DNA from 2 places in the Paenibacillus sp. FSL R10-2788 genome. Region 2 is predicted to be linked to the other one. Evidence: riboswitches for the same ligand, from Rfam matches in the RefSeq annotation. Region 2 holds a riboswitch; the other holds the start of a gene.
What was found. Region 2 has a riboswitch for cobalamin ahead of NSQ50_RS02370 (anaerobic ribonucleoside triphosphate reductase). Riboswitches for the same ligand answer to the same signal wherever they lie in the genome.
Positions count from the first base shown of each region.

Region 1 (5,437 bases), 4.4 Mb from region 2:
CTTTGAAAATATATTTCCACCAATTCCTTCAGAAGTGATCCTGCCCTTTGGAGGATTTATGACCACTACGACGAGCTTAACGATCCCTGGTGTAATCATTGCTGCCACTGCTGGATCACTACTGGGTGCAGTAATTCTCTATTATATTGGCCGATTATTGGATGTGAGCCGGTTAGAGAAACTGGTTGAACGCTGGGGGGGTCTAATTCGCGTTACTAAAAAAGATATCCACAAGGCTGACGCCTGGTTTGATAAATATGGCTATTGGACTGTATTGTTTTGTCGGATGGTTCCGCTGGTCCGCAGTCTGATTTCGATTCCGGCGGGAATGTCAGGTATGAAATTTGGAGTATTTATGATCTTCACAACGATTGGCACATTGGGATGGAATTTGCTGCTTGTGCTTATTGGCGCGGCTTTGGGCGAATCCTGGGAAGACATTGCCATGTACATGGATGTGTACTCCAATGTGGTCTATGTACTAATTGCTGGCGGATTAGTTATTCTTGGGTTTCTGTACTTCCGCAAACGCAGCCGGAGAATGAACACTGAGGGCTAAGCGGGTGGAGGACTGATAATAGAAATGACTATTAAAAAGGAGGGAAACACATGGAGCTATTAACGATTATTAAAGCCATTATTTTGGGGCTTGTTGAAGGTTTAACCGAATTTGCTCCAGTATCCTCCACGGGTCATATGATTATTGTTGATGATATGTGGCTGAAATCACAGGAGTTATTTGGACAATATACGGCAAATACCTTCAAAATAGTTATTCAACTGGGTTCTATATTAGCGGTTGTTGTGATTTTTAGAAATCGATTCATTGATCTGTTGGGCTTAAGGCGTTTCAGCCGTAAGCAGTTGGACCCTGTAACAGAGAAGCTACCGCAGTTAGAGCAGGGCGGGCACCTCAAGCTGACACAGGTTCTGGTAGGGTTAGTGCCTGCAGGTGTGTTAGGTGTTCTGTTTAATGATTATATTGATGAGCATTTATTCTCTACCTCAACGGTGTTAATTGGTCTAGTGATCGGGGCTATATTAATGATTATTGCGGATCTGTTTGGGCCGAAGAAGATCAGAACTGAGAGTGTAGATCAGATTACATACAAACAGGCACTTGGTGTAGGTCTTGTACAGTGTTTTTCGTTATGGCCTGGATTTTCACGCTCGGGCTCGACGATTTCTGGTGGCGTAATCCTCGGGATGAGCCATCGTGCCGCTGCTGATTTTACGTTTATTATGGCAGTACCCATCATGGCAGGTGCCAGTCTGTTGTCACTGATGAAGAACTGGCAATATTTCACCATGGACGCGCTGCCGTTTTTTATTGCAGGCTTTATTAGTGCCTTCCTATTTGCGCTGTTATCGATGCGTTTCTTCTTAAAACTGATCAATCGTATCAAGCTCTTACCGTTTGCTATATACCGTATAATTCTTGCTGCTGTAGTATATTTCGTATTTTTCTAAGTCCGTTATAAGGAATCGATATAACAGAAGCCCCAGTAATCTATTGCAGATTGCTGGGGCTTTCACGTATGATGACATCAGATTAAGACACTCAAATGATGAATGATATCGGAGACAGGTGCTGACCGGAAAATAGTAATTCGGTAGGCTTAATAGGGAAATTCGGTTCGAAGCCGATGCGGTCCCGCCACTGTAACGGAAGAATCTCGAGCAACAGAGGTCACTGGCAATTTACTACTGCTGGGAAGACTGCTCAAGATGTTGACGCCGCTAGCCAGGAGACCTGCCTGTTTCAACAGCACTGCTTCACCTACGGAAGATAGGGAGGTGTTAGACGTTAACCATGGGTATATCATGGGCGTCTTTCCCTTTGACTTTTTTAGGGAAGGGCGCTCTTTTTTATAGGAAAGCAAGTAGTTTTGGAGTTTGAAATAAGAGATTGAAGAGGGAGTGTATCGAAATGACGAATAAGGTAAAAGTAAGCAATCTTGGATATCCGAGAATCGGAAAGAACCGCGAATGGAAAAAGGCACTGGAGGCATTCTGGCAGGGGAAAATAAATGAGGAGCAATTCCGCTCCGAAATGGCAGCAATCCAGCTGCAGCATTTGAAGACCCAGCAAGAAGCAGGAATTGAGCTTATTCCGGTAAATGATTTTACATTTTATGATCATGTGTTGGATGCGGCTGTTATGTTTGGAATCGTACCTCCACGGTATGCGTATGATGGCGGCGACATCGGGCTTGATCTTTATTTTGCAATGGCCCGTGGTAATGCTGAGGCTACTGCCTGCGAGATGACCAAATGGTTCAATACGAACTATCACTATATCGTTCCAGAGATCGGCACACAAACACCACGCCTGACTGAAAACAAACCTCTAGCGGCTTATCGTTTTGCTAAATCGCAGGCAGGGATTGAAGGTAAACCGGTACTTTTAGGTCTGTATACCTTCCTTAAGCTGTCCAAAGGTTACGCAGCGGCAGATATCGCCAAGATTGCTGCACGTTTTGTTCCAGTCTATGTTCAACTGCTACAGGAACTGAAGCAAGAAGGGGTAAGCTGGGTACAAATCGATGAGCCAGCGATTGTTACAGGCATAAGTAAAGAAGAATTAACACTGCTTAACTCGATATACACAGACATTGCCGGCTCCGTGCCGGGCTTGAATATTATTTTACAGACGTATTTTGAAGCTGCTGAGCCGCTGGAGGCACTGCTAGAGCTGCCTGTTCAAGGCTTGGGTCTTGACTTTGTGCACGATGGTGGAACGAATCTGGCTTCCATCGAACGTCTTGGCTGGCCGAAGGACAAATGGCTGGGTGCCGGAATTATTGATGGACGGAACATTTGGCGTTCCGATTTAGACGCTAAGCTGCAACTGGTAGAAAAGCTCAGCGTTCATGTACCGCTTGATCGTCTTATTCTTCAGCCTTCTTGCAGCCTGCTGCATGTCCCAGTCACCGTTCAAGGTGAAGTGAAGCTGAAGGCGACAGTTAAGAATGCGTTAGCCTTTGCCGATGAGAAGCTTAAAGAGCTTAGTCTGCTCGGAGCAGCCGTCGCAGATAAAGGAGAAGCTTCTCAAGCAGCGCTGGCCGCTAGTCGTGAAGCTATTGCAGCGTTCCGCGCACTACCTGAGCGTGGCCGTAAGGATGTGGCGGAGCAAGTGCTTGCACTTGCAGCTCTACCAGACCAACGCAGTCTGCCTTTTGCTGAGCGCTTAAAGGTGCAGCAAGAGAAATGGCAGCTTCCACTTCTGCCAACCACTACAATTGGTAGCTTTCCGCAGACAGTCGAAGTGCGCCAGGCGAGATTGAAATGGCGTAAAGGGGTCTGGAATCAGGAGCGTTATGATGGATTTGTTCGTGAGCAGATCGCGGATGCAATTACCTTCCAAGAAAAGCTAGGTCTGGATGTTCTGGTCCACGGCGAGTTCGAGCGTACAGATATGGTGGAGTTTTTCGGAGAAAAGCTGGATGGATACTTGTTTACTAGTAATGGCTGGGTTCAATCCTACGGTTCCCGTTGCGTTAAGCCGCCGGTGATCTACGCGGATATTGCATTTATACAGCCTATGACTGTTAAAGAAAGCGTCTATGCACAATCGTTGACGAAGCTTCCGGTTAAAGGAATGTTGACGGGCCCTGTTACTATCCTCAATTGGTCATTTGTACGTGATGATCTCAGCCGGGAAGAGGTAGCCAATCAAATTGCTCTTGCCCTTCGCCATGAGGTAAAAGCGTTGGAAGATGCAGGCATCGAAATGATTCAAGTGGATGAGCCGGCTATTCGTGAAGGACTTCCGCTAAAGGCAGAAGACCGTGAGCATTACCTGAACTGGGCAGTGAAGTCGTTCCGTGTTGCCACGAACCATGTGAAGGCTACGACACAAATTCATACGCATATGTGCTATAGCGAATTTAATGACATGATCGATTCAATATCGGCTATGGATGCTGATGTAATCTCCATTGAGACTTCACGTAGCCATGGTGAGCTGATTATCAGCTTTGAGGAGCAGGCCTATGATAAAGGAATCGGTCTTGGAGTGTACGACATCCATAGCCCGCGGGTTCCAGCTGTCGAAGAAATGACTGCGAATATCGATCGTGCGCTGCGGGTGCTTGACCCTGAACAGTTCTGGATTAATCCGGATTGCGGTCTGAAAACGCGGGGCTGGCAGGAGACAGAGGATGCACTACGTAACATGGTAAGAGCTGCTGCTATTGCGAGGGAAAAGACAGGGGTTATTGCTTCTAAATAGACTTAAATAAATTAGAGCCAGGGTAATTTACCCTGGCTTTTTAGTTCAATTATTTTTTTGTAATCAGCTACTTGATAATAATTCTCAATCTTGTTAGAATGAAAAAGAAAAAGAAGGAACCGTGGAGGGTCCCTTTAGGCATTTACTTATTTACTTTCGAAAGTTTTGCAATCTGTTTCTTCTGCGCGTTTTGGTTCTTGGGAGCTGTGGAAAGCTACGAAGATCGATTCAGCGCTGCATTTGTTCTCTTCTGCCCAGTGGGTGCAGGAGTTAACTTCACAAACTACGTCTTTTGCCATGAGGGTTCACCTCCCCTTTTAGTAATTGACAGTATCATTCAAAGAACGGCTCTGTTCAGCAAGGTGGAGCTTGTCTCAGCAAAGCCGTGTCACGCCCTCATTCATTATGAATAGAGGGTATTTGGATTTTTTTACTAGGTTAGACGTGGTAATTGTACCAAATAATGAGTTTGTAAGCAAATGAGTTCTTTAACTTTCGGGACCCCTCCCATATAAAAAATATGTCCAATAAGAGTCGCAGAAATGCGGCTTTTTGTGTATTTCAACAAGAAAAACCAAAAGAAATTTACCGAAATTCCATATTCCAGTGCAACCTTCCAAGTTTTGGGGCGTCAAAGAAATGAGAGACGGAAGAGATCTGTATAGAACATGACATTCCGTAACGTTACAATGCTAGGGATTACCACTACATTTTTGGAGGAATGAGAATGCGCAAATGGGGTCTGCATTACTTATGTTTATTAATTCTTGCGGTGGTATTGGCAGGTTGTGGCTCGGGTGATAACAATTCGGCAGCTGACAAATTAGCTAGTGACGGCGGAAATACGAGTAATTCTGCTGCAGCAACAACTGAGCAATCTTCAAAAGCTACATTAGCGGATAAGAACACCTCAGCAGAGGCTGAGACAGCAGCGGGAGGCAACGAAGCCCCAGTTGAAAAAGGTTTGACATCAGAGAACACGGATCAAGCAAACGCGGGATTTACGGGCAGTGATGTCGTGGAAGGATTGAACAAGAAGCTTATCTATCATGCCAATCTGACTATGGAAGTAGAAGACTACGGTAAAGCTCAGACTGAAATTCGAAACATGGTAACGATGGCTAAAGGATATATTATAGAGTTTAACGAGAACATGTCGCAATATGAGCAAGGGGGGACGTTTATCCTTAAGGTGCCAGCCTC
Region 1 covers NZ_JBBOQA010000001.1:4,904,455-4,909,891, reverse strand. Annotated here, with positions in the region: gene NSQ50_RS21905 (DedA family protein) at 1-559, shown strand, start outside; gene NSQ50_RS21900 (undecaprenyl-diphosphate phosphatase) at 610-1,470, shown strand; cobalamin riboswitch at 1,570-1,775, shown strand; gene metE (5-methyltetrahydropteroyltriglutamate--homocysteine S-methyltransferase) at 1,931-4,234, shown strand; gene NSQ50_RS21890 (DUF1540 domain-containing protein) at 4,381-4,533, opposite strand; gene NSQ50_RS21885 (DUF4349 domain-containing protein) at 4,962-5,437, shown strand, end outside.
Region 1: another riboswitch for cobalamin. It lies ahead of metE (5-methyltetrahydropteroyltriglutamate--homocysteine S-methyltransferase); the one in region 2 lies ahead of NSQ50_RS02370 (anaerobic ribonucleoside triphosphate reductase).

Region 2 (5,437 bases):
AGCAAAAGCCCCACCTTAAACTGGTGGGGTTTTTCATATTCCCAAACACTTGTAAAATCACTTTGTGATATTAATGGTAGAAGAAACAAACGAGGGATAATGGCTAGCTGTAGAAGTGCTTTCACCGAAAATTCATTCCTTAGTTCATAGACTACTTGAGCTTTGTCTTGTTTGGTGATTTCCCCTTGTTTTGAACCTCTAGTTTAATCTGTGCAGGATATGATGTATAGCCCTTTTTAAAAGCTTCTTTCCCATGATGTTCATATTGATTAATCCAATTACTGTATGACAATTAAATAGAAGAGAGCCGCTAAAACAAACCGGTATAGAGCAAACCACTCCAATCGAAGTCGCTTAATCAGTTTGATGAACGTCACTACTGCAATCATTGCCACAAGAAAGGATGTCGCAAAGCCAATTAACATTAGAAGTAAATCGTCAGAACTCAGCAAATCACGACTATCGTACAAATCCAACAAGCTTGCACCAAACATAACTGGCACAGAAATAAGGAATGTAAAATCTGCGGCGGCTTTTTGGCTAGTGCCAAGCAACAGGCCACCTGAAATTGTCGAACCTGATCTCGAAAATCCCGGCCATAACGCCAAGCATTGGAACAGACCAATTCCGAAAGCCTGTTTATAATTAATCCCATCGATAGTATCAGCGGTTTCAGTCCGCCTATTTCGCGCTGCAATGATCATCAACACGCCACCAACAACTAGACCGATCAAAACAGGGGTTGGGCCAAATAATTGGCTTTTTATTGTGTCCTTGAAGAGAAGATATAGGATTAATGCTGGTAACATAGCCAAAATCATATGAATGACATTTAATCCTTTGCTTTTGGAAAAATCCATTCTAATCATATTAACCCCAATTTCCAAATACCTTTTCCAATAAAGAATTAGAACTGCCATCACTGCACCCAACTGAATAACAATTTTAAAAGTTATTGCAGCATCTCCCTCAAAGCTAAGCAAATCGCCTGCTAAAATAAGGTGTCCAGTAGATGATACTGGTAAAAATTCAGTTAAGCCCTCTATTATGCCAAGTATTATTGCTTTAATTACGTCAGTCATCAGTGGATTGTCCCCTTTCGGAAATAAAATCATTTAATTTCCAGTATAAGGGAGACACGTAAACTTCCCCATCGATTAACCTAACAATATTCAATTCAGAATGACATAATTGTCACATTGCTCATTATTTCAGTCTTAAGGGGGCTTTGGTTTGCAAAACACAAAATATTAAGTATAATGTTACTGTCGAAACGCTAAGGCGTCTGTACAGGATGGCTACCTGGCACTGATGATGGCAGGCCAAGCGCTTTATAAAGTTTTCTTTATGTGTATTTATACTTTAGGAGCGTGGTTATCTATGAAAATTAATATTACCGCACATTTTAACATTGATATTACTTTATCTCTTCATCTGTTAGCCGTAGCCAGTCTTGCTTATGAACTCAGTTCACTGACGAGCTCGTGAAATTCGAGCGAAAAGTATCTGTACTAAGACACCTTGTGGTGTCTTTTTTATTTTTATAGTAATTACCATCTAACCGATCTGCCCCCGCAAGAAAAAAGCAGCTTATGCTGCTCCTCCTCCACCATCCTTCATTCTGATTGCTGTCAGCTTGCGACACGCCTTCCATCTGCTCGACAGTGACCACTAGTCATACCGTTTTCATTAGCTATTTCGCCATGTCTTATCTTTTAGAAGAATGTTAGAAGCCAGGGGATTTAATGAAAAATGACGCGGTCCCGAACCCTCGGAAATCCGCGCCACATATGGTTTTTTGGGATGCTGGTGAAGGGAATTGAACCCCCGGCCTACGCATTACGAGTGCGTTGCTCTACCCCTGAGCTACACCAGCTTAAAGCTGATTTTTCTGTCAAACAAAAAATATTATACAACTTTCAGCCAGAAACGCAAGCCTATTTCTCCCTGTTTTCCGCCCTCCTAAACTGCTAATCCACCTGTAGCTTACGCTCCACAGACTCTAACTTTCCACGGCTAGTGGAGGGTTTATCGCGGCGGTCGTCTATTTTAAGTGAGGTAGAGACACGTTCTGCACCTGCGGCAAAAGGAGACTCATGCAAAGCTTCTACCGCGGCAAAAATGCGTTGCAGAGGCCCTTCGATGATCGTCCCCATGGACGTAAGTTCATATGTAATCCCTTCTACTGTCTTCAGCACCCGCTGCATATCCGCAACATAGCTGCTAAGACTGGTACTGCCTGTTCCAATTGGAATAACTGTAACTTCAGCAATAGGCATGAGAATACCTCCTCGAAATTTTATAGTACCCATCTTCTTCCATTGTAACAATTCCACCGCTCTGTCACAAACTAAGCAAGATTATCCTCCCTTATCTCTTCTATTTCTTCTGATTACTCCAAAATATGACTTTGGGCTAAGAGTATTTTCTCATGCGCAAATTCTAGGGTCATCTGCACTATATTTATGGACTCTTTGTGGCATCTTTTCGGACAATTTATGAATCATTTCGAATCTCCCTGTGGATCAATTGTGGATTACTTATGGACAGCCTGTGGATCATTTGTGGAGTACTTTTAAAGAACCCGCTCCCCGCGCGGGTTTTCTAAAAAACTGTTTACAAACACAACATCTTGGGTTATTTTTATCTAACGACAACAAAATATAGTGGAGACAGGCGCTTTGATCCTTAACCGGATTTAGAGCTTAATAGGGAAGCGCGGTGAGAATCCGCTGCGGTCCCGCCACTGTAACCGGATGGCCTTCTTAAGCTTCTGGGAAGCTTGAGAATCCACATCTCCCGGCAGATGCCACTGAGGGTTAGGAACACCCTTGGGAAGGCGCCGAGAGATCCCACGGAAGCCAGGAGACCTACCTGTTTCGACGACACCAACTATTGATGCCTGCGAGGAACAGGGATGGTGTCCGCATGCGGTCATCTACGTAGAGACCTCTGCAAATATCCGTGTGGATATTTACATAACGCATCGGGCATTTTCTGCCATCCTCGGGTAGGGGATGCTTTTTTTATGTAATCAGAACAAATATACGACTGCTTATGGTAGTCCAACTTCCTATGGATATATGGATTTGATGATAGATGTTTTTCTTTTATACTGAGAGGAGAGCTGTACAATGACGTTGTTGGAGAGACAATTTAATGGAGTAGAAAATGCACGGGAAGTTCTTTTAGAAGAGCTCATTGATTTAGGCCGGGATATTATCGACAGTCGGGATATGGACCTATTGCGCGAGAATGCCAATTTGAATGGAGAGAGTTTCTCCGGTAAAATGAGCAAGTTCGGCAGTGAATATTCAAAATGGTACGCCCGCAATTTTACGATGCCGCCGCAGCTAGTGCAGGCTATTGATGACAATGTCGTCTATGTGCATGATCTGGATCAATACGCGATTGGAACGACGAACTGTATTTTTATCCCGTTTGATAAACTTCTCCGTGAAGGTTTCAATACCGGCAACGGCAGCGTTCGTCCTCCGAACTCAATAATGACTGCTATGTCTCTGGTAGCGATTATTTTCCAATCCCAGCAAAATGCTCAATATGGTGGTGTATCCGCCAATAAACTCGACTATGATCTGGCACCTTATGTAACCAAATCCTTCGCCAAGCTGTTCCGCAAGGGTCTGGATTATTTTGAAGAAGGACAAGCTGATGAATCTTTGGGCGAGATTACGATGAGCCGGACCGATCTGGCGGAGTTATATCCAAGAGCGTTCCGTTTTGCACTAAAGGAAACCGAAATCGAAACCCTGCAAGCGGCTGAAAGTATGGTACATAATCTGAATACCATGTCCAGCCGATCCGGTGGACAAATACCGTTTACCAGCATCAACTACGGTACTTGTACTTCACCAGAAGGTCAGCTTGTGATCAGTTCTCTGCTAACAGCAACTATGAACGGACTTGGCAGCGGAGAAACACCAGTGTTCCCGATTCAAATCTTCAAATGCAAGCAAGGAATCAATCAACAACAAGGCGATCCTAACTATGAACTGTTCCTAAAAGCGGCTGAATGTTCTGCGCGCAGACTATATCCAAACTTCGCTAATCTGGACGCTCCGCTCAACTTGCAGTATTATGATCCAAGTGATCCTGATACGGAGTTCGCTACAATGGGCTGCCGAACCCGAGTGCTCGGTGACCGTTTTGGTCGTAATCATTGCTCTGGAAAGGGCAACCTTTCCTTTAATACACTGAATCTGGTTCGGCTAGGTCTGGCACACGGCACAGTAACAGGCAGACGTACCGTCGCAGACGAAGCTGGCTTCTATGAAGATCTAAATCATTATATGGATATTGCGCTGGAAGGACTTCTTCATCGGTTCCACATTCAAACCGCACAAAAAGCTAAAGCTTCCGATTTCATGATGCGAGAAGGCGTCTGGGAAGGCGGCGAGCATCTTGCACCTGATGACACTGTAGGCGATCTGCTAAAGCATGGCAGTCTGTCTCTTGGCTTCATCGGTATGGCGGAATGTATGAAAGCTATGTACGGCAAACACCATGGCGAGGATATGGAAGTTCATGCCAAGGCGCTGGCTATTGTGCGTCATATGCGGGACTATTGCGATCGGAAAAGTGAGGAACTGGATCTCAACATCACTCTGTTCGCAACTCCAGCAGAAGGTTTGTCCGGTAAATTCACAAAAGTTGACCGCAAGGTACTGGGTTCCATTCCGGGCGTAACTGACCGTGAATATTATACGAACTCTTTTCACATCCCTGTATACTTCGATCTGGGTGCTGCTCAGAAGATCAGCTTGGAAGCTCCTTTCCATGAATATTGCAATGCCGGGGCTATTTCTTATGTCGAATTAAACGGCAATGCACGCAACAACCCATCGGCTTTTATCAAAATTATTAAATATGCGCTCGAACAACAGGTCAGCTATTTCAGCATTAACCATCCGATTGACCGCTGCTCCAGCTGTGGATACGAAGGCGTAATTGGGACAAACTGTCCTTCCTGCAACGCACATGAGAATGACGTGCACATCCGCCGTTTGCGCAGAGTTACAGGTTATTTAACCGGCGACTATCAGACCCGCTTTAATGCCGCCAAACAAGCTGAAGTACGGGATCGCGTTAAGCATCTATGAATATTTGCGGTTACTATCCGGAGTCGATTAACGAGGGAGAGGGCATGCGGGCCGTCCTCTTTCTCAGCGGCTGCCGCCATCGTTGCCCGGGATGTTTTAATCCCGAGACATGGAACTTTAAATATGGAGAAGTCTTCACCTTAGAACGACAACATGAAATTATTGCAGAAATCGCCGCTAACCCTTTGCTGGATGGTCTGACACTGGCAGGCGGCGATCCTTTTTTCTCAGCAGAAGAGTTGCTGGGGTTCATTCATGAGCTTCGCGCTGTACTGCCAGGCTTCTCAATCTGGATTTACAGTGGTTATACGTACGAA
Region 2 covers NZ_JBBOQA010000001.1:534,896-540,332, reverse strand. Annotated here, with positions in the region: gene NSQ50_RS02390 (hypothetical protein) at 1-1, shown strand, start outside; gene NSQ50_RS02385 (undecaprenyl-diphosphate phosphatase) at 279-1,082, opposite strand; tRNA gene NSQ50_RS02380 (tRNA-Thr) at 1,805-1,876, opposite strand; gene NSQ50_RS02375 (MTH1187 family thiamine-binding protein) at 1,971-2,279, opposite strand; cobalamin riboswitch at 2,658-2,892, shown strand; gene NSQ50_RS02370 (anaerobic ribonucleoside triphosphate reductase) at 3,135-5,120, shown strand; gene nrdG (anaerobic ribonucleoside-triphosphate reductase activating protein) at 5,117-5,437, shown strand, end outside.